3 regions of the Ensifer sp. 22460 genome follow, and region 2 is predicted to be linked to each of the others. Evidence: predicted binding sites of a transcription regulator. Region 2 holds the regulator's gene; each other region holds the start of a gene.
What was found. Region 2 encodes PhoB, which activates phosphate uptake and scavenging genes when phosphate is short. Its sites were predicted from a motif close to TGTCATNNANCTGTCAT; they were not measured.

Region 1 (6,574 bases), on a different contig from region 2:
GAACTTCGCCTTCATGTCGTCGTTCATCGAGGTGCGCACGACGATCGGGCCGTTCGGAATCAGTGGCGACTTCCAGAGCTCGACGAGGTCGTTCATGTCGAGGATGCCCTTGTCGACCATCTTCTTCAGGTTGCCCGAGGTGTAGCCGTCCTTGAATTCGCCGACACCCGAGCCGAAGGTCGTGCCGGCATCGAAGGTGCCCTTGACGACTTCGAGAACGAGGTTTTCGTGACCGCCGCCGAAGCCGGTTTCACCGAAGAATTCCTTGACCGGCGCGCCGATCGCTTCCGGCAGCGTGACGAGCGGGACGAGGTAGCCCGAGGTCGAGTCCGGATCGGCGAAGCCGAGCTTCTTGCCCTTCAGGTCTTCGAGCTTGGTGATGCCGGAATCCTTGCGGGCAACCATGATCGAGTGGTAGCCGGTCGAACCGTCGGTCTGAACGGTCGTCAGGATCGGCTCGACGGCGTCAGCCTTGGCGAGGTAGATCTTGGCATAGCCGGAAGCGCCGAGCTCGGCGTAGTCGAGCGTGCCACCGAGCAGGCCCTGGATAACGCCGTCATAGTCGGCGGCCGGGAACAGCGAGACCTTCTCTACGCCGATGGCAGCCGGCAGCTTGTCGACGAGGCACTGGAAGTTGCGCAGGCGGTCGGCTTCGTTTTCGCCGCCGAGAATGCCGATGCGGAATTCCTTGAGGTCTTCAGCCTGGGCGTGGCCGACGAGGGCGAGGAGCGCGACGGCGCCCAGCAGAGCTTTCTTCAGCATAAGGTTCTCCCGTGTGTCCGGCTTGGCCGGATCCTATTCGGTTTCAAAGAGGTGCCCTTGACGCGGGCTTTCGATCCTGGCGGGCGTCAGATGCCGGCCAGTGCCAGCGGCTTGAGGCCGGCAGATGCCGTTTCTTCCTGCGGTTCTGCCGCCGGAATGTTGATACTGGTGGAGGTCATCGATTCCTCGATGCCCGTGTCGGCGCCGTAGATCTCGGCAACCGCTGCCGCCGTCAGATCCTTGGGCTGGCCGTCGAAGACGACGCGGCCATGCGCCATGCCGATGATGCGTTCGCAATAGTTGCGCGCGGTATCGAGGGTGTGGAGATTGGTGATGACCGTGATGCCGTCGCGTTCGTTGATGTCGCGCAGTGCGTCCATGACGATTTTGGCGTTCAGCGGGTCGAGCGAGGCGATCGGCTCGTCGGCGAGCAGAACCTTCGGCTGCTGCATCAGTGCGCGGGCGATCGCCACGCGCTGCTGCTGGCCGCCGGAGAGCGTGCCTGCGGGCTGAAGTGCGGTCTGTTCGATGCCGAGGCGCTCGAGCGCGCCGATCGCCATGATGCGTTCTTCGCGGGTGAACATGTTGAGGATGCTGAGCACTGTCGAGCGGTGATTGAGACGACCGAGCAGAACGTTGGTGAGCACGTCGAGGCGCGGCACCAGGTTGAACTGCTGGAAGATCATCGCGCAGTCACGCTGCCAAGTGCGCAGTGCAGCGCCGCGAAGCGACGAAACCTCACTGCCGTCGAAGACGATCGAACCCGAAGACAGGTCGACGAGACGGTTGATCATGCGCAGCAGCGTCGACTTGCCGGCGCCCGAACGGCCGATGACGCCGACCATCTGACCCTGGGGGATGTCGAAGGTAACCGAACTTACGGCTGTCTTCTTGCCGAACTGGCGGGTTACACTCTTCAACTGAAACATTTCTAGCAGGTCCTCTTTCGGGGAGACCGGTCATCGGTATGACACCTGCCATATCGGCGCTTCATGAAAGCGAAATGTCAGTTTGTTGTAAGTTCTGTTACAGTTCACACCCGCGCGGGCTGGGTTAATCAAAAGTGAACGACATCGCGCCGGTGGGTGCCCGATTGGCCACCTCCCGCAAGATTGCAGCTTGAGATTCGGCTGGATCGAGGGCGGTCGCCTGATCGCGTCCTAGCACAGTACCGCCGGGCGTTTCCTGGCTCTACGGTCCAGGCTCCAAGGTCGCCCCCGGAACATAGAGCGCGATCGGTCGGATCTCGTAGATCGCCGTTGGATTGCTGCGTCGCAGGGCGCGTGCCGCTGCGATAGCCGCCTCGATCGTCGGGAAGTCCACGACATAGAGGCCGAGAAGCTGCTCTTTGGTTTCCGCGAAAGGGCCGTCTGTGACGATGCCTTCGCCCTTGCCCCTCAGTGTCACCGCACCTTCGACGGGGCCGAGCCGTGCGGCCGGTCCGAATGATTTCTGCTGAACGAAGCGATCATGCACCTGGAGCAGCTCGGACATCAGGGCCGCATCCTCCTCCTCGCTCCAGGATTCGACCACGCCTGCCGTGTGATAAGCCAAGATCGCATAATACATGAACCGTCCTCCCGGAGGTATTCCTGTCAGGTTTCGCCGATGGCTTCAATCGGTGTGGCGAGGTTCATGGGTTCAACGCTACTCTCTAAATCAGCCTCAGGATGCTGCGACCTACGATAGGCCCGGGCGTCAGTCAGGGAACCGCGCCTTTGAGTTCGCGCGCCGGACCACCGCCTTGTCCTAACGGTTGTCCAAAGTCAGAGACTGCGATGTCCCAGTGCATCATGCCAGCATGGATGCACTCTGTGCCGGAGTGCGCTTCGTTGGCTCATTCATCACGAAGACACATGGTCCCATCACTTCGTTTCATGGAGCGGATGCGCTTCCGCCCTTGACTCGTCTTTATCGATCTTTTCTAACTTATGTTGTCAGACATCTTACATAAACGGGAACCCATTGCTGACGTTCAAACAGGAGGAATGCGTGAGGAAACTGGTTCTACAGCTCGCCGTCGGCGCTGCCGCGCTGGCGCTTGCCACCGCCGCGCAGGCAGGCGAGACGCTCGACCGTGTCATGAGCAAGAAGGCCATGGTGGTCGCCACCAATAGCGGGTGGCCGCCGCAGAGCTATCTCGACGACAGCAACCAGCTGGTCGGCTTCGACATCGATGTCTCCCGCGAGATCGGCAAGCGCCTTGGCGTCGAGGTCAGCTTCGAGACGCCGGACTGGGCGACCTTGACAGGCGGCCGCTGGCAGGGACGTTATGACGTCGGCGTCGGCTCCGTCACCCCCACCAAGGCGCGCGCGCAGGTCATCGACTTCGCCGGCATCTATTACTACAGCCCCTATGTCTATGTGCTGCACAAGGACAGCGAGGCGAAGTCTGTCACCGACCTGAACGGCAAGGTCGTCGGCGTTGAAACGGCCACGACATCGGAAGATTTCATTCGCCGGCAGTTGGAAATCGACGCGCCGGGGCTTCCGCCGATCGAATACAAGCTGGAACCGGGCGAGATCCGCACCTTCGCCGATTCCATGCTTCCCTTCGACGACCTGCGCCTCGGCAATGGCGTGCGCCTTGATGCGGTCATCGCGCCGGAACAGACAGCGCTCAACGCCATCAAGAACGGTTATCCGCTCAGGGTCCTTGACGGCGAGTACGCGTTCAAGGAGCCGCTCGTCGTTATCGCAGAAAAGACCGACCCCGAGTGGACGAAGAAGATCGGCGACCTCATCGCGGAGATGAAGAAGGACGGCACGCTCGCGAGCTTTACCACCAAGTGGTACGGCAAGGACTATAGCGCCGACTGAATTGGACAAGTCTGCGCGGCGGCAGTTCGTGCCGCCCCGCAACCCTTAATCGCTGTCCGCAGAGCGAGAGAACATGTCCTATCCCGACACCTACTACAAAAATACAATGGTCGACCGGAAGGTCAGACCAGTGCTTTCGGAAACCATCGAATGTCACACGGTCGTTGTCGGCGGTGGGCTTGCTGGTCTGACAACGGCGCTTCAGCTTGCACGCGCCGGGCAGTCGGTGGTCGTGCTCGAAGCCGAGAGTATCGGCTTCGGGGCTTCCGGTCGAAATGGAGGCTTCGTCAGCCCCGGTTTTGCGACCGGTGGCGAGAATATTGCCCGAATGGCCGGTGCCGAAGGGGCGCGGCAGATCCACCGCCTGTCGATCGAAGGCGTGGATTTTGTTCGCGATACGATCGCGGCGCTGAAGATCGAGAGCGCGCATGCGCAGCCCGGCATCACCAGCGTGCTGCGCTATGACGACGACGGCAGCATGAAGGCACATGCCGACGCGATGCGTCAAAACTACGGATACGAATTGGAATACTTCGACACCGAGCATATTCGCGCGGTGTTGAAGTCGAAGCGCTATTTCCAGGGTCTGCGCGACCCCAAGGCCTTCCACATGCACCCGCTCAACTACCTTCGTGCAGTGGCAGAAGAGATCGAACGGCTGGGTGGGCGGATCTACGAAGGCTCGGCGGCAACGGCGAGCACACTCGACGGGGCCGAAAAGACGGTGTCGACCGCCCGCGGCCGCGTCAAGGCCCGCCAGGTCGTCTTCACGACCGGTGGCTACACCGGCGCGCTCAACGGTCGGCTGCGGCGTGCGTTCCTGCCGATCGCCACCTATGTGATGCTGAGCGAAGAAGCGCCAGACCTGATCCGTTCTGCCATCGTCACCCGCGACGCGATCGGCGACAACCGCCGCGCCGGGGACTATTACCGGCTGGTGGATGGAGGCAAGCGGCTGCTTTGGGGTGGGCGGATCACCACGCGTGCAGCTTCGCCGGCGGCCCTTGCGGCCGAATTGCGGCGGGAGATGACGGGCACCTATCCGCAACTCAAGGAACTGAAGACCGAACTCGCCTGGTCTGGGCTGATGTCCTATGCACGCCACCTGATGCCCCAGATCGGTGAGATGCGGCCGGGAGTCTGGCATTGCACCGCCTTTGGCGGCCACGGGCTCAACACCACGGCGATCGGCGGCAAGCTGGTAGCCGAAGGCATTCTCGGACAGTCAGACCGCTACAAGCTCTTCCGGCCGTTCGGTCTGGTCTGGGCCGGCGGCTATGCCGGGCTGGCGGTTGCTCAACTCACCTACTGGAAACTGCAGGCACAGGACTGGTGGCGCGAGCGCGCGGCCTGAACGCCGGAGATTTTGAGATGATTGGTCGTCTGATACTGACTTATCCGGACGTCGCGCGACGGTCCGGCATGTTTCTCATGCTGGCGCTCGTCACGCTGGCGATCTACGGGCTCGGCATCAGCCCCGCCTGGATTGGGCATCTGCTGCCGACTTCGGCAGGGTGGCTGGAAGCCAATCCAGCGCTCGGCCGGTTGGTCAGCGCCTTGATGGTCGCGCTGATCGCGGTAGCGAACTGGAAGGCTTTGCGGCAATTGCCGCGTAGCGGACAGGTGATCGGCGTCTGGGTCGAGCTCTTCGTCCTGCTGATGCTGTTCTTCTACTCGTTCGATCTGTCCTTCGCCTTCATCGGCAAGAAGATCGGCTACCTGGTCTCCCAGGGCGTCGTCACGACGCTCTATATCTCGGTGATCTCGATCGCGATCGCCACCCTCATCGCGCTGGTCGGGGCAATTGCGAAGCTGTCGAAGAACGGCGTGATCTACGGTCTCGCGACCTTCTACACCTCGCTCTTCCGCGGTCTGCCCTTGTTGATGCAGATCTACATCATCTATCTCGGCCTGCCGCAGGTCGGCTACGTCATCGGTGCGGTGCCGGCGGGCATCCTGGCGCTGTCGCTCTGCTATGGCGCCTATATGACGGAGATCTTCCGGGCCGGCATCGAGAGCATTCCCCGCGGCCAGACGGAAGGCGCGACCGCACTCGGCCTTAGCCCGAGCCAGACGATGGCGCTGGTGATCATGCCGCAGGCGATGCGCGTCATCGTCCCGCCGACCGGCAACCAGTTCATCGCAATGCTGAAGGACTCGTCGCTCGTCTCCGTCGTCGGGGTCTGGGAGATCATGTATCTCGCCCGCACTCAAGGGCAAACCGAATTCCGGCACATCGAGATGCTGATCACCGCCTCGATGATCTACTGGATCCTGTCGATCGGTCTTGAGTTCCTGCAGTCGCGTGTCGAGGCCCGCTTCGGGCGCTTCGATGTCCGCTGAGTACGGTTGCGCACGCGAATTTCTTGGGGTGGAAAGCCTGAAGACGCTCGCCATTTACCCGGCCCGTTGTTGAACTGGGTCGGGTGAGGCGGGCTCGTCTTGTTACAGAGTGTGCGGCTGTTGCGGAAACCCGCCGACATGGGTGCAGGTGCGCGCAGCGAGGTCGCGCCCGGCCTCCAGTCGCTCGATCAGCGGGCGGCCTTCGAGATGAGCCAGAATGAACCCGGCGATAAAGCTGTCGCCCGCGCCGGTAGTGTCGACGACATCCACAGGACGACTGCCGGTCGATACTAGTTCGGTTCCGTCGATTGCGAGCGAGCCGAGGGCGCCTCGCGTGACAACGGCCAGCTTAGCACCGCGAGAGAGGAAGCCATCAGCCAATCGTTCTGCGTCCTGATCGCCGTCGCCGCCGGACCCGAAGGCGATGTTGAGGCCCTCCACGCCAAGGTCGGCGGGGGCGGCGTTGACGGAGACATCCTGCGAGACGCTGACGCCCTCGGCTGCAAGTGCCCGGCGCAGCGCGCCGCCGTCGTCGAGCCAGCCGATATGCACGTGATCCATGGTCTTCAGGAGAGCGAGGTCTTCCGCGTCGGGTCGGTAGCCGGCACAGGCGCCGAAATCCTCATAGAGGAAGACACGGTCGCCATCC
Region 2 (6,574 bases):
TCAGCGCCTCGTTGACCTGATAGGGCTGGAAGACGTTGTGGCCGCGGGCACGATGCTCCTGGTTCATCGACACCCAGGTGTCGGTGACAACGCAATTGGCGTTGGCGACCGCCTGCTCGGCATCGTGACACAGCAGGATCTCGCCGCCGTTGTTGCGGGCCCAGTTCAGGATCTTGTCCTGCGGCTCGGAGCCGAGCGGCACGGCCATGTTCATGCGATAGCCGAAGCGGGCGGAGCCTTCGATCAGCGAGTGCAGCACGTTGTTGCCGTCGCCGGTCCAGGCGATCGTCTTGCCCTTCACCGGTCCGCGATGCTCCTCGAAGGTCATGATGTCGGCCATAATCTGGCAGGGATGGGTGTCGTCGGTCAGGCCGTTGATGACAGGGACCGTCGCGTGTTCTGCCAATTCCAGCAGGCGGCGATGGTCGGTGGTGCGGATCATGATCGCATCGACATAGCGCGACAGGACCTTTGCCGTATCGCCGATGGTCTCGGCGCGACCGAGCTGCATCTCCGTGCCCGAAAGGAACAGGGTTTCGCCGCCGAGCTGGCGCATGCCGACATCGAAGGACACGCGGGTGCGGGTGGACGGCTTTTCGAAGATCATCGCCAGCATCTTGCCGGCGAGCGGCTTCTCGGCGGTTCCGGCCTTGGTCGTCGCCTTTCGGACGCGGGCATCATCGATGATCGTCCGAAGATCGGCGGCCGTCATGGCCGAAAGATCGAGAAAGTGTCTGGTGCCTGCCATCGTACTCGGTTCCTCAAAAAATCGAACCTATGTGCGCCACGCAGCGGCGTGAACGCACGAAGGTCATTCTACCATCCTGGGTCAGTCTTGGCCCTATCGGTCAGGCCGCAGCGTTACCACTTGCCTTCCGCACTGCTTCGGCGGCGCGCTCGATGCGTGCGAGGCCCTCGCGTGCTTCCTCCGCCGTCACCGTCAACGGCGGCAGCAGGCGCAACACGTTGTCGCCGGCCGGCACGGCCAGGAGCTTCTCGGCGCGGATCTCCTTCAGGAGATCCGCCGAGGGGCCCTTTACCTTGATGCCCAGCATCAGGCCATCGCCGCGGATATCTTCGATGATATCGGGATAGCGATCCTTCAGCGAAGCAAGACCCTGGCGGAAGACGAGCGCGACGTCGCGCACATGGGCGAGGAAGCCATCAGCGAGGATGACGTCGAGCACGGCGTTGCCGACGGCCATCGCCAGCGGATTGCCGCCATAGGTCGAGCCATGCGTGCCCGCCACCATGCCGGCTGCCGCCTCTTCCGTCGCCAGGCAAGCGCCGAGCGGGAAGCCGCCGCCGATGCCCTTGGCAACGGCCATGATATCCGGGCGGATGCCCGTCCACTCATGGGCAAAAAGCTTGCCGGTGCGGCCGACGCCGGTCTGAACCTCGTCGAGGATCAGGAGCAGGCCGAATTCGTCGCAGAGGGCGCGCAGTTCCTGCATGAATTCCTTGGTCGCGGGACGGATGCCGCCCTCGCCCTGGATCGGCTCGATCAGGATCGCGGCGGTCTCCTCGGTGATCGCATTCTTGACGGCCGCGATGTCGCCGAACGGAACCTGGTAGAACCCTGGGGCCTTTGGCCCGAAACCTTCAATGTACTTTTGCTGACCACCGGCGGCGATCGTCGCGATCGTGCGACCGTGGAACGCGCCCTCGAAGGTGATGATGTGAAACTTCTCCGGCTGGCCTTTGGCGAAGTGGTACCGCCGCGCCGTCTTGATCGCGCATTCCAGCGCTTCCGCACCGGAATTGGTGAAGAAGACCCGATCGGCAAAGGTGACGGCCGCCAAGCGGCGTCCAAGACTTTCCTGACCGGGAACTTCGTAAAGGTTGGAAAGGTGCCAGACCTTCTCGGCCTGCGCCTTCAGCGCCTCGACGAGATGCGGATGCGCGTGGCCGAGCGAGTTCACGGCAACGCCGGCGGCGAAGTCGAGATAGCGCGAGCCGTCTTCGGCGATCAGCCAGACGCCCTCTCCTCGCTCGAAACGCAACGGCGCGCGCATGTAGGTATCGTAAAGCGGCGTGGTTGCAGTCATGCGAGGCTCTCCTTACTCCAGTCGGCATCGGTCCCGCTGCTTCATGCGGCCCGATAAAAATCAAAAATGCCGCCTTTCGGCGGCGCAGGCACTATTCCTATTTCGCGCCGCAATGTCAATAAAACCAAGCCTTGCAGTGCAACAGAGAAGCCCGTTTCCCGGCGGCGAAAAAATCGCCCGGAAGGGCTTGCAAAAATGCAACGCCAGCCGAGCAAGTTGGGGAAAACTACGAAATCGATTCGGCGTGAATCCCGGGACTCTTGCCACGGAGTCCGACGGTCAGTACGTTAACATTCAATTACTAGACGCATGCGGCGGACCTAGTCACCAAAAGAGTTATCGCGTTTGCAACCTCGGGATTCAACCGGGGTGCGGTGAGGGATTCTGCCATCCCCAACGCTGAGAACGGAGAGTGCAGAAATGAACTGGACTGACGAGCGGGTGGAGAAACTGAAGAAGCTTTGGTCCGAGGGCCTGAGCGCAAGCCAGATCGCGGCACAGCTCGGCGGCGTCAGCCGTAACGCTGTCATCGGCAAGGTTCATCGCCTGAGCCTTCCAGGCCGCGCCAAAGCCGGCGGCAGCACCACTGCGGCGACCCGCCCGAAGCGGCCGACCTCGGCGCCGCGCGCTCCGAACTACGCCTCGCGCGTTTCGACCCGCACCGTTGCCCGTCCGTCCGGCGCCACCGTTCTCAAGGAGGAGATCGAAGTCGATCTCGTTGCCGAGCAGGATTTCAGCATCCAGACCGACGTGGTCGTGCCAATGTCGCGCCGCCTCGAGCTGACCCAGCTCACCGAACGCACCTGCAAGTGGCCGATCGGCGACCCGCTGAAGGAAGAGTTCCATTTCTGCGGCAACGATTCCCCGGAAGCTTCGCCCTATTGCAGCTTCCATGCGCGGCTTGCCTACCAGCCGTCCGCCGAGCGCCGTCGGATGCGCTAAGGATCCGCACAGGACCAAAACGAAAGGGGCCGATCGGCCCCTTTTTTATTGACTTTTGTTTGCCCTTCTCAGCTTTCGAGCGAGTAGCCGGCGCCGCGCACGGTGCGGATGACATCAGGCATGGTCGAGAAGTTCAGCGCCTTGCGCAGGCGGCCGACATGCACGTCGACGGTCCGCTCGTCGACATAGATGTCGTGGCCCCAGACGCCGTCCAGCAACTGCGAGCGCGAGAAGACACGGCCCGGAGAGGACATCAGGAACTCCAGCAGGCGGAACTCTGTCGGCCCCAGGCGAACTTCGCGGCTGCGGCGATGGACGCGATGGGTTTCCCGGTCGAGCTCGATGTCGCCGCAGCGCAGCAGCGTCGAGAGAACTTCGGGCTTCGCCCGGCGGAGCATCGCCTTGACGCGGGCCATCAGCTCCGGCGTGGAGAAGGGCTTGACCACATAGTCGTCGGCACCGGTCGCCAGACCGCGAACGCGCTCGCTTTCCTCGCCGCGCGCCGTCAGCATGATGATCGGCAACCGCTCCGTCTCCGGGCGCTGGCGCAGCCTACGGCAAAGCTCGATGCCGGAGACGCCCGGCAACATCCAGTCGAGGATCAGAAGGTCGGGCAGGCGTTCCTGTAGCCGGATCTCCGCCTCGTCACCCCTGAGGATCGTATCGACGTCGAAGCCTTCAGCTTCCAGATTGTAACGCAGCAGGACGCTCAGCGCCTCTTCGTCTTCGACCACGGCGATTTTTGGCAACATCAGGTAACGTCTCCTTACCGCGAGCGCCGTGCGGGTCCAGCGGACCGGCCGGCACTCAGACACTCTAAATCTGGAGCACCCCCGCCAATTTCAAAGGCGGTGCGAAAAGCCGCATGCTTCAGATGCAGGAATTCGGGGCCGCGACCGAAGCCGCGACCGGATGATATTCATGGGGCACGCATTGCGAACGGCGCGTTTAACGCCAGAGCGGGATGAGGAAAAGTGTATGCGGTTGTCCCCCCCGCATCCCGCTCCAACCTTCTAGTCGTTGACCGAGCCCAACGTCGACGTGTTGTCATCCTTCGGGCGCTCACCTTCCGGCTGGGCACCCGTCGCCATGTAATAGATCGTCTCGGCGATGTTGGTCGCGTGGTCGCCGATACGCTCGATGTTCTTGGCGCAGAACAGAAGATGCGTGCAGGGCGTGATATTGCGCGGATCTTCCATCATGTAGGTGAGCAACTCGCGGAACAGCGAGGTGTAGATCGCATCGATCTCCTCGTCGCGTTCGCGAATGCTGTTGGCCTTTTCCGGCGAACGCGACGCATAGACGTCGAGCACTTCCTTGAGCTGCACCAGAGCGAGTTCGGCGAGATGCTCGAGACCGCGGGCGAGCTTGCGCGGGATGCCCGAACCGGCAACCGCGATCACGCGCTTGGCAGTGTTCTTGCCGAGGTCGCCGACACGCTCCAGGTCGGAGGCGATGCGGATCGACCCCATGATCTCGCGAAGGTCGGCGGCGACCGGCTGGCGCTTGGCGATCGTGACAATCGCCTTCTCGCCGATCTGGCGCTCGGCATCATCGAGAACGGTGTCGTCCGAGATTACCTTTTGCGCCAGCGCCAGGTCGGAATTGACCAGGGCGCGGACGGATTCGGCGACCATCTGCTCGGCGAGACCGCCCATTTCCGAGATGCGGCGCGTCAGGTACTTCAGTTCTTCGTCATAGGCGGACATGATATGCATGGACATGATCGTCGATCCTTACAGGCGCTTTCCAGTGACTGTTGCAGCCGTGATTGGCCTCAGCCGAAGCGGCCCATGATGTAATCCTGGGTGCGCTGGTCATCCGGATTGGTGAACATCTTGTCGGTGTCGTTCTCCTCGACGAGATTGCCGAGGTGGAACATGGCGGTGCGCTGCGACACGCGGGCGGCCTGCTGCATCGAGTGGGTCACGATGACGATCGTGAAGTTCGTGCGCAGTTCGTGGATGAGTTCCTCGACCTTGGCGGTCGCGATCGGGTCGAGTGCCGAGCAGGGCTCGTCCATCAGGATGACTTCCGGGCTGACGGCAACAGCGCGTGCGATGCAAAGGCGCTGCTGCTGACCACCGGAGAGGCCGGTGCCCGGCTCCTGCAGGCGGTCCTTCACCTCGTTCCACAAACCTGCCTTCTGCAGGCTGGTCTCGACCACATCGTCAAAGTCCGCCTTGGTGCGGGCAAGTCCGTGGATGCGCGGACCGTAGGCGACGTTGTCGTAGATCGACTTCGGGAACGGGTTCGGCTTCTGGAAGACCATGCCGACGCGGGCGCGCAGCTCGACCACGTCAATGGTCGGGTCGTAGATGTCGTCCTCATCGAGCGTGATCTTGCCGGTCACACGGCAGTTCTCGATGGTGTCGTTCATGCGGTTCAGCGTGCGCAGGAAGGTCGACTTGCCGCAGCCCGACGGACCGATCAGCGCCGTTACCGTGTTCTCGCGGATGTTGAGGTTGACGTCGAAAAGCGCACGCTTCTCGCCGTAGTAGACCGACACATCCTTGCCGATCATCTTGAAGGGAACCGTGTTCATTTTCTGATCCAAGGCTTTCTCGACCGCTGCTTCTGACATGATGTTCATAGTAATTACCTCACTACCAACGGCGCTCAAAGCGACGTCGCAACAGAATGGCGCCAAGGTTCATGACGACGAGGAAGATGAGAAGAATGATGATCGCGCCGGAGGTGCGCTCGACGAAGGCGCGTTCCGCCTCGTTGGCCCACATGTAGATCTGCACCGGCAGCGCTGTCGACGGCTCCATCGGCGAACCGGGATAGTCGACGACGAAGGCGACCATGCCGATCAGCAGGAGCGGCGCGGTTTCGCCAAGCGCGTGGGCAAGACCGATAATCGTACCGGTCAGAATGCCCGGCATGGCCAGCGGCAGAACGTGGTGGAAGATGGTCTGCATCTTCGAGGCACCGAGACCGAGCGCCGCCGAACGGATGGACGGCGGAACCGCCTTCAAGGCCGCGCGGGTGGCGATGATGATCGTCGGCAGGGTCATCAGCGTCAGCACGAAACCGCCGACGACGGCCGCCGAACGCGGCATGCCGGCAAAGTTGATGAAGACGGCGAGACCCAACAGACCGTAGACGATCGACGGAACGGCCGCGAGGTTGTTGATGTTGACCTCGATCAGGTCGGTGAGCCGGTTCTTCGGAGCGAACTCTTCGAGATAGATCGAGGCGGCAACGCCGATCGGCAACGACAGCAGGAGCACGATCAGCATCATGTAGAACGAGCCGAGGGCGGCAACGCCGACGCCCGCCGCTTCAGGACGGCTGGAGGCGCCGAAGGTGAAGATGCCGGTGTTGAAGCTCTTCTTCAGGACGCCGGCGCTTGCGAGCTCGTTCATCCAGGTGACCTGCTGGTCCTTGACCTTGCGCTTGCTCTCTTCGACCTTGAGGTCGATCTGCCCCTTGTTGGCGGAGTCGATGTTGGCTTCGGCCAAAAGGGTGACCGGAATGGTCTTGCCGACGATGGACGGATCCGCCACGACAATGTCGCGCAAGAGCGTACGGGAGCTCGCAGAAACCATGTCGGTCGCCTGCTTGACCAGCGGCCGCTT
Region 3 (6,574 bases), on a different contig from region 2:
CCGAAGATCAAGGTGACCTGCACGGCTGTGCGCGTTCCGGTCTTCATCGGCCATTCGGAATCGGTCAACATCGAGTTCGAGAACGAGATCACCGCCGATGAAGCGCGCGACATCCTGCGCGAAGCGCCGGGTTGCCTGGTCGTCGACAAGCACGAAAACGGTGGCTACGTCACGCCTTACGAATGCGCCGGCGAAGATGCGACCTACATCTCGCGCATCCGCGAGGACGCAACCGTCGAAAACGGTCTCAACATCTGGGTCGTTTCCGACAACCTGCGCAAGGGTGCGGCACTCAACGCGATCCAGATTGCCGAGCTCCTGGTCAACCGCGGCCTCATCAAGCCGCGCAAGCAGGCCGCCTGAAACGGCAATTGAGCAATTCGTTCCCGCCGAGCCCACCCGGGCTTGGCGGGTTTCCTGTTTCACAATCGCGGGTCGTTTCGCCCCGGCTTCACGTGAAACCACGAAAAAGTTACCGCCGCTTCCGGCAGGTGACATGGCCGGCCAAGGCTGCCATTTTTGAAAGCAATGAGATTCGGGCTATGACGGGGTATTTCATGCACAGGGCAAAGTGCGTAGCGGTGGGGCTTGCTGCCCTGGTTTCGACTGTAGTTTTTCCGGAGGTGGCCTCCGCCGCCCAATGCGGCAACGACGGAAGCGGATTTGCTGCCTGGGTGCAGAATTTCAAGCAGGAAGCCTCCGGCAGCGGCATCAGCCCTGCGGTGCTCGACCGCGCCCTTTCCAGCGTCTCCTACAACAAGGCGACGATCCGCGCCGACCGCGGCCAGAAGAGCTTCAAGCTGTCGCTCGACCAGTTCATGCAGAAGCGCGGCGGTCAGACGATCATTTCCCGCGGCAAGAAGATGAAGCAGCAGAATGCGGCGCTCTTCACCAGCATTGAACGCCGCTTCGGCGTGCCCGCCGGCCCGCTGATCGCTATCTGGGGCATGGAAACAGGCTTTGGCGGCTTCATGGGCAAAGAGCATACGCTCTCGGCGGTTTCGACGCTCGCCTATGACTGCCGCCGCTCGGACTATTTCACCGACCAGCTATATGCCGCCCTGCAGCTTGTACAGCGCGGTGACCTGAGCCCCGATGCGCGCGGTGCGGCCCACGGCGAGATCGGGCAGACCCAGTTCCTGCCGGCCAACGTCCTGAAATACGGCGTCGATGGCGACGGCAACGGCCACATCGACATGGTTCGCTCCAAGGCCGACGCGCTGGCCTCGACCGCCAACTTCCTGCGCGGTCACGGCTGGCAGCCGGGTGCCGGCTATCAACAAGGCCAGGCGAATTTCGGCGCGATCCAGGGCTGGAACGCGGCAACCGTCTACCAGCAGGCAATCGCCATCATCGGCGCCGAGATCGACGGCCTCTGATCGAACCCAATTCGCGCATCTCTCCGGATGCACGATGCCTTTCGGAAGATTGCAAAGCCCGGATCGTCGATCCGGGCTTTTTTGCTGGTTACATGCCCGGGCGGGAGAAGTCGCCGGTCGCGGGATCCATGATCCAAAGCTCGCCGGTCGAGATGTCGAACCAGGCGCCGTGCAGATGCAGCTTGCCCTTGGCTTCGAGGATCTGAACACAAGGGAAGGTGCGCAGGTTGGCAAGCGAGTTGCGGATCGAGACCCGCTCGAGCGCACGCTGCCGCTCCGCCTGGGTCATGACGTCGTTGCTTTGGATCTGCTCGGCGGCCGGCTTCAGGAGGTTCATCCAGCGACCGATGAAATCGCCCGGCGACAAGGGCTCGGCATCAGGATCGAGCACCGCCTTGATACCGCCGCAGCGGCCATGCCCCATCACGACGATGTCGCTGACGCGGAGCGACTGCACGGCGAACTCAAGCGCGGCCGACGTCGAATGGTAATGGCCGTCCGGCTCATAGGGCGGCATGAGATTGGCGACGTTGCGCACGACGAAGAGTTCACCCGGCCCGCTGTCGAAGATCGTTTCCGGCGCCGCCCGCGAATCGCAACAGGCAACAACCATCGTCCTCGGCTTCTGGCCGGTTTCCGCCAGCACCTTGTAGCGCTTCTGCTGTTCGCTGAAGCGGCCATTCATGAAGTTGTGGTAGCCGTTCAGAAGGTGGTCCGGAAAACGCTGTTGCTGCTTGTCCATCGATTACTCCGCTGCTGCTTCGAGCGGGATGAGCGGACTTCCGCCCGCATCACGCCCCGCCATGAATATCATCATGACCTAAAGTTCAATCCACGATGCGACAAGGGCTGCTGCCCATGAACAGTTTCTTCTATTTGCGCCGCATCTGATTCGGATGCACCAGGCGGCGCATCTGCACCATCGCCATCGGCGTCGAAAGGCTCGAAGCGTCCTGCTCGATCGTCAACTCGTCGGCACCGCGTTTGACGCTCCGCGCGATGATCTCGAACACGCTTGCGGTCGCCATCTGCAATGCGCGCTCTTCCGATAGTCCTTCGAGAAGCCGCGCGAGAAACAGGGCAGTCAGCAAGTCTCCGGTGCCATTCGGCGGGTTCTCGACGAGCCGATGTTCGGCGAGCAGCGCGTGATTGCCCGAAAGGAAGAGATTGCCGGTACCGCCGCTCATCATCGGCACCGCTGAGGTCACCAGCACGCGGGCCGGACCGAGGCCGAGGGCGGCATCGAGGATCGCCGTATTGGTTTCCAGCGTCGCGCCGGCGAGCCAGGCGAGCTCGAAGCGGTTCGGCGTCGCCAGGTTGGCGAGCGGCAGCAGCTGGTCACGGATGGCCGTCGCGGTCGCCTCCGGAACATAGAGCCCGCCGGCGTCGCCAATGACGGGATCGCAAGCGTAGATCAGCTTGGGATTACGTTCCCTAAAAGCCGTCACCAACCGCGCGACACCTTCGGCCTGACCGGGCGATCCGAGATAGCCCGAAAGCACGGCGCGCACCTCCCCGACCCAGGGCGCGGCAATGAGATCGTCGATCATCGACTGGAAATCCGCGTCTGAAATGGTGACGCGGGTCGAGCGCCCGTGTCCGGGATGCCAGGGAAGAATGACCGTCGGCAGTGCCCAGACCGGATGCCCCAGCGTCTCCAACGCGAACACCGCGGCCCGGTTGCCGACCTTGCCACGCACGACATGGCTCGAGATGACGATGACGGCGCCGGGCAGGGAGGGCATTTCGGGCATCGACGAGTCCAATCCTTCGGTCTACAAACTCTGATCACCCGACTGTCACCGCCCTGTCAACAGGCGATGGCAGATAGGTCCGGTGGAAGCCGCTGGCGTTTTCGTGCTTTTTCATCGATTTTCGAGCAATTTTCGCGAAATTGCCTTCGATTTAAATGGATTTAAGCTGTTTTCACGTGAAATTCTCCAATTTTCGGCTCGATTTTGCCGAAATCGGCGTAAAAAGCGGTCGCCATTAGCCATGGTTCTGATAGGGTTTGGCCTATCATGAGTGGGAGAGACTTCATGGGCGTGAAATACAATCCGAAGCGGGACAGACACATCGACGCAGCAAAGGCGGCCGCCATCAAACTGGGCGTCGACGCGCTGGCGCCGGAGAGCCTCTTCGGTGGGGCCAGCAACGATGACCTCGATCTTTATTCGGCGGACATGCTGGCGCTGACCGCAGCCCATGCTTACCGGGAGCTTGCCCGCTGGGATGGCGGCAAGCCGCAGGTTTCGGTCGAAACCGTCGCCGGCGTCGCGCCGGGTGGCACCGAGGTTTCGATCATCGCGATCACCGAACACAACATGCCGTTCCTCTATGATTCGGTCATGGGGGAAATCACCAGCACGCACCGCGATATCCACCTCGCGATCCATCCCATCCTGGTCAAGGAACCGGGCAAGCCGGTAAAACTCTTCGATCCGGAAGAGGCAAGCGATCCGGCGCACCGCGTCAGCCACATCCAGATCCACTTGACGAAGCTGGCGCCCGTCGAAGCCGAGCAGCTCAGCAACCGCATCCGCGACGTGCTGGAGCAGGTACACCAGACGGTACACGACTGGCCGGCGATGACGGCGCTGCTCGACCAGGCCGTGCAGGAACTCGAGGCCTACAACGCCTCGCGCAAGAAGAGCGACCGTGATGAGGCGCTCGCCTTCCTTCGCTGGCTGCGCGACAACAACTTCACCTTTATCGGCATGCGCGAGTATACCTACTCGGGCAAGGGCGGAAAGGCGACGGTCGAGCGCGGCAAGGGCAGGGGCCTCGGCATCCTCTCCAACCCCGACGTGCGCGTTCTGCGCCAGGGCAAGGACGCAGTACTGACCACGCCGGAAATCCTCGCCTTCCTCGACGGCCCCGATTTCCTGATCGTCACCAAGGCCAACGTGAAATCGGTCGTCCATCGCCGCGCCTATATGGACTATATCGGCATCAAGCGCTTCGATGCCGACGGCAATGTCGCCGGCGAGTTGCGCATCGTCGGCCTGTTCACTTCCTCGGCCTATACCCGCCAGGCGGCTGAAATCCCGTTGCTGCGCCACAAGATCGAGAAGATCGTCGACCATTTCGGCTACGACCCGCAGAGCCACTCCGGCAAGATGCTGGACAACACGCTCGAATCCTATCCGCGCGACGACCTCTTCCAGATCGATGTCGGTCTGCTCGCCGCCTTCTGCGAACAGATCAACGAACTCGGCGACCGGCCGCGCATCCGCGTCCTGCCGCGCATCGACCATTTCGACCGCTTTGTCTCGGTCATCGTCTTCGTGCCGCGCGAACAATATGATTCCGACGTACGCGAAAAGATCGGCGACTACCTGAAGACCGCCTATGACGGCCGCGTTTCGGCCTATTACCCGGCCTTCCCCGAAGGCGGACTGGCGCGCGTGCACTTCATCATAGGCCGCACCAGCGGCAAGACCCCGCGCATTCCGCAGGCCAAGCTTGAAGAGGCCGTTCGCGGCATCGTCACGCGCTGGATCGATCGGTTCGACCTTCTCGCCCGTAAGGACGGCATCGAGCTTGATGTCGACGGCGCCTACCAGTCGTTCTTCACGCCGGCGGAAGCCTATGCCGACCTTGCAGACATTGCCGCCTGCAAGGCGGAAGATCCGATCCGGATCTCGTTCTACAACTATAACCGCCCGGTCAACCGTCCTGACACGGCCGAGCTGAAGATCTTCCATGCCGGCGAGCCCGTGTCGCTGTCGCGCCGCGTGCCGCTGCTGGAAAACCTCGGCTTCCGGGTCATCAGCGAACAGACCTACGACCTCAATGTCGGCAGGCACGGCGAGGACAAGCACCGCGTGGTGCTGCACGACATGGAGCTGATCCATCGCGACGGCCTTGCGCTCAATCTCGAAAAGTCGGGTGCGGCGCTGGAGGAAGCCTTCCTCGCCGCCTGGAACGGCACGATCGAGGACGACAACTTCAACCGGCTGATCCTGCTTGCGGGCCTCAATGCCCGTGAAGTCACAGTGCTGCGCGCCTATTCCCGCTATCTGCGCCAGGCCGGCATCACCTATTCGCAGGGCTATATCGCCGACACGCTGAACAAGTATCCGGCGATCGCAGCCGATATCTTCAAGCTGTTCGTGACCCGGATGGATCCGAAGCTCGAGGAAAAGCCGCGTGCAAAGAAGTGCAGCGCCCTGCTTTCCGCGATCGAGGACGCGCTGTCTGCCGTTCCGAGCCTTGACGAGGACCGCATCCTTCGTCGCTACGTCAACGCGATCGAAGCGACGCTCCGGACCAACTACTTCCAACATGGCGCCGACGGCAAGCCGCGCGCGGTTCTCGCCTTTAAGCTTGACCCGAAGCAGCTCGACGGCCTGCCGGAACCGCGTCCGTTCCGCGAAATCTTCGTCTACGGCACCGAGGTCGAGGGCGTTCACCTGCGCTTCGGCAAGGTCGCCCGTGGCGGCCTGCGCTGGTCTGACCGCGCCCAGGACTACCGCACGGAAGTGCTTGGCCTCGTCAAGGCGCAGCAGGTCAAGAACGCCGTCATCGTGCCGGTTGGCGCCAAGGGCGGCTTCTATCCGAAGCAACTCCCCGTCGGCGGCACCCGTGACGAGGTCTTCAGGGCCGGTACCGAAGCCTACAAGACCTACATCCGCACTCTGCTTTCGGTGACTGACAACATCGTCGGCCAGGATATCGTGCCGCCCGCCGATACGCTGCGCCGCGATGGTGACGACCCCTATTTCGTCGTTGCCGCCGACAAGGGCACTGCGACCTTCTCCGACACGGCCAACGGCCTGGCGCAGGAAGCGGGCTTCTGGCTTGACGACGCCTTCGCCTCGGGCGGCTCCGCCGGCTACGACCACAAGAAGATGGGCATCACCGCCCGCGGCGCCTGGGAGACCGTCAAGCGGCACTTCCGCGAGATGGACATCGACATCCAGACGACGCCCTTCACCGTTGCCGGCGTCGGCGACATGTCCGGTGACGTCTTCGGCAACGGCATGCTGCTCTCGGAGAAGATCCGCCTGATCGCGGCCTTCGACCACCGCGACATCTTCATCGATCCGAATCCGGATATCGATGCCTCGTTCGCCGAGCGCACGCGCATGTTCGCTCTGCCGCGTTCGAGCTGGCAGGACTATGACCGCAAGACGCTCTCCGAGGGCGCGATGATCATCTCGCGTGCCGAAAAGTCGGTGACGCTCACGCCT

Region 1: phnC (phosphonate ABC transporter ATP-binding protein) is a predicted target of PhoB. The motif match lies at 1,755-1,771, and genes of this name have one in related genera.
Region 3: ACTJKM_RS27600 (NAD-glutamate dehydrogenase) is a predicted target of PhoB. The motif match lies at 3,177-3,193, and genes of this name have one in related genera.

The regions. Positions count from the first base shown of each region.
Region 1 is NZ_JBQENZ010000011.1:91,193-97,766, reverse strand. Features, by position in the region: gene phnD (phosphonate ABC transporter substrate-binding protein) at 1-762, opposite strand, end outside; gene phnC (phosphonate ABC transporter ATP-binding protein) at 849-1,691, opposite strand; gene ACTJKM_RS15825 (YciI family protein) at 1,954-2,331, opposite strand; gene ACTJKM_RS15820 (transporter substrate-binding domain-containing protein) at 2,755-3,582, shown strand; gene ACTJKM_RS15815 (NAD(P)/FAD-dependent oxidoreductase) at 3,656-4,936, shown strand; gene ACTJKM_RS15810 (amino acid ABC transporter permease) at 4,954-5,925, shown strand; gene ACTJKM_RS15805 (PfkB family carbohydrate kinase) at 6,028-6,574, opposite strand, start outside.
Region 2 is NZ_JBQENZ010000012.1:188,739-195,312, reverse strand. Features, by position in the region: gene argF (ornithine carbamoyltransferase) at 1-748, opposite strand, end outside; gene ACTJKM_RS17215 (aspartate aminotransferase family protein) at 849-2,048, opposite strand; gene ACTJKM_RS17210 (GcrA family cell cycle regulator) at 2,469-2,990, shown strand; gene phoB (phosphate regulon transcriptional regulator PhoB) at 3,059-3,742, opposite strand; gene phoU (phosphate signaling complex protein PhoU) at 4,004-4,717, opposite strand; gene pstB (phosphate ABC transporter ATP-binding protein PstB) at 4,768-5,583, opposite strand; gene pstA (phosphate ABC transporter permease PstA) at 5,597-6,574, opposite strand, start outside.
Region 3 is NZ_JBQENZ010000027.1:5,139-11,712, forward strand. Features, by position in the region: gene ACTJKM_RS27580 (aspartate-semialdehyde dehydrogenase) at 1-363, shown strand, start outside; gene ACTJKM_RS27585 (lytic murein transglycosylase) at 558-1,379, shown strand; gene ACTJKM_RS27590 (carbonic anhydrase) at 1,468-2,121, opposite strand; gene pdxY (pyridoxal kinase PdxY) at 2,252-3,133, opposite strand; gene ACTJKM_RS27600 (NAD-glutamate dehydrogenase) at 3,419-6,574, shown strand, end outside.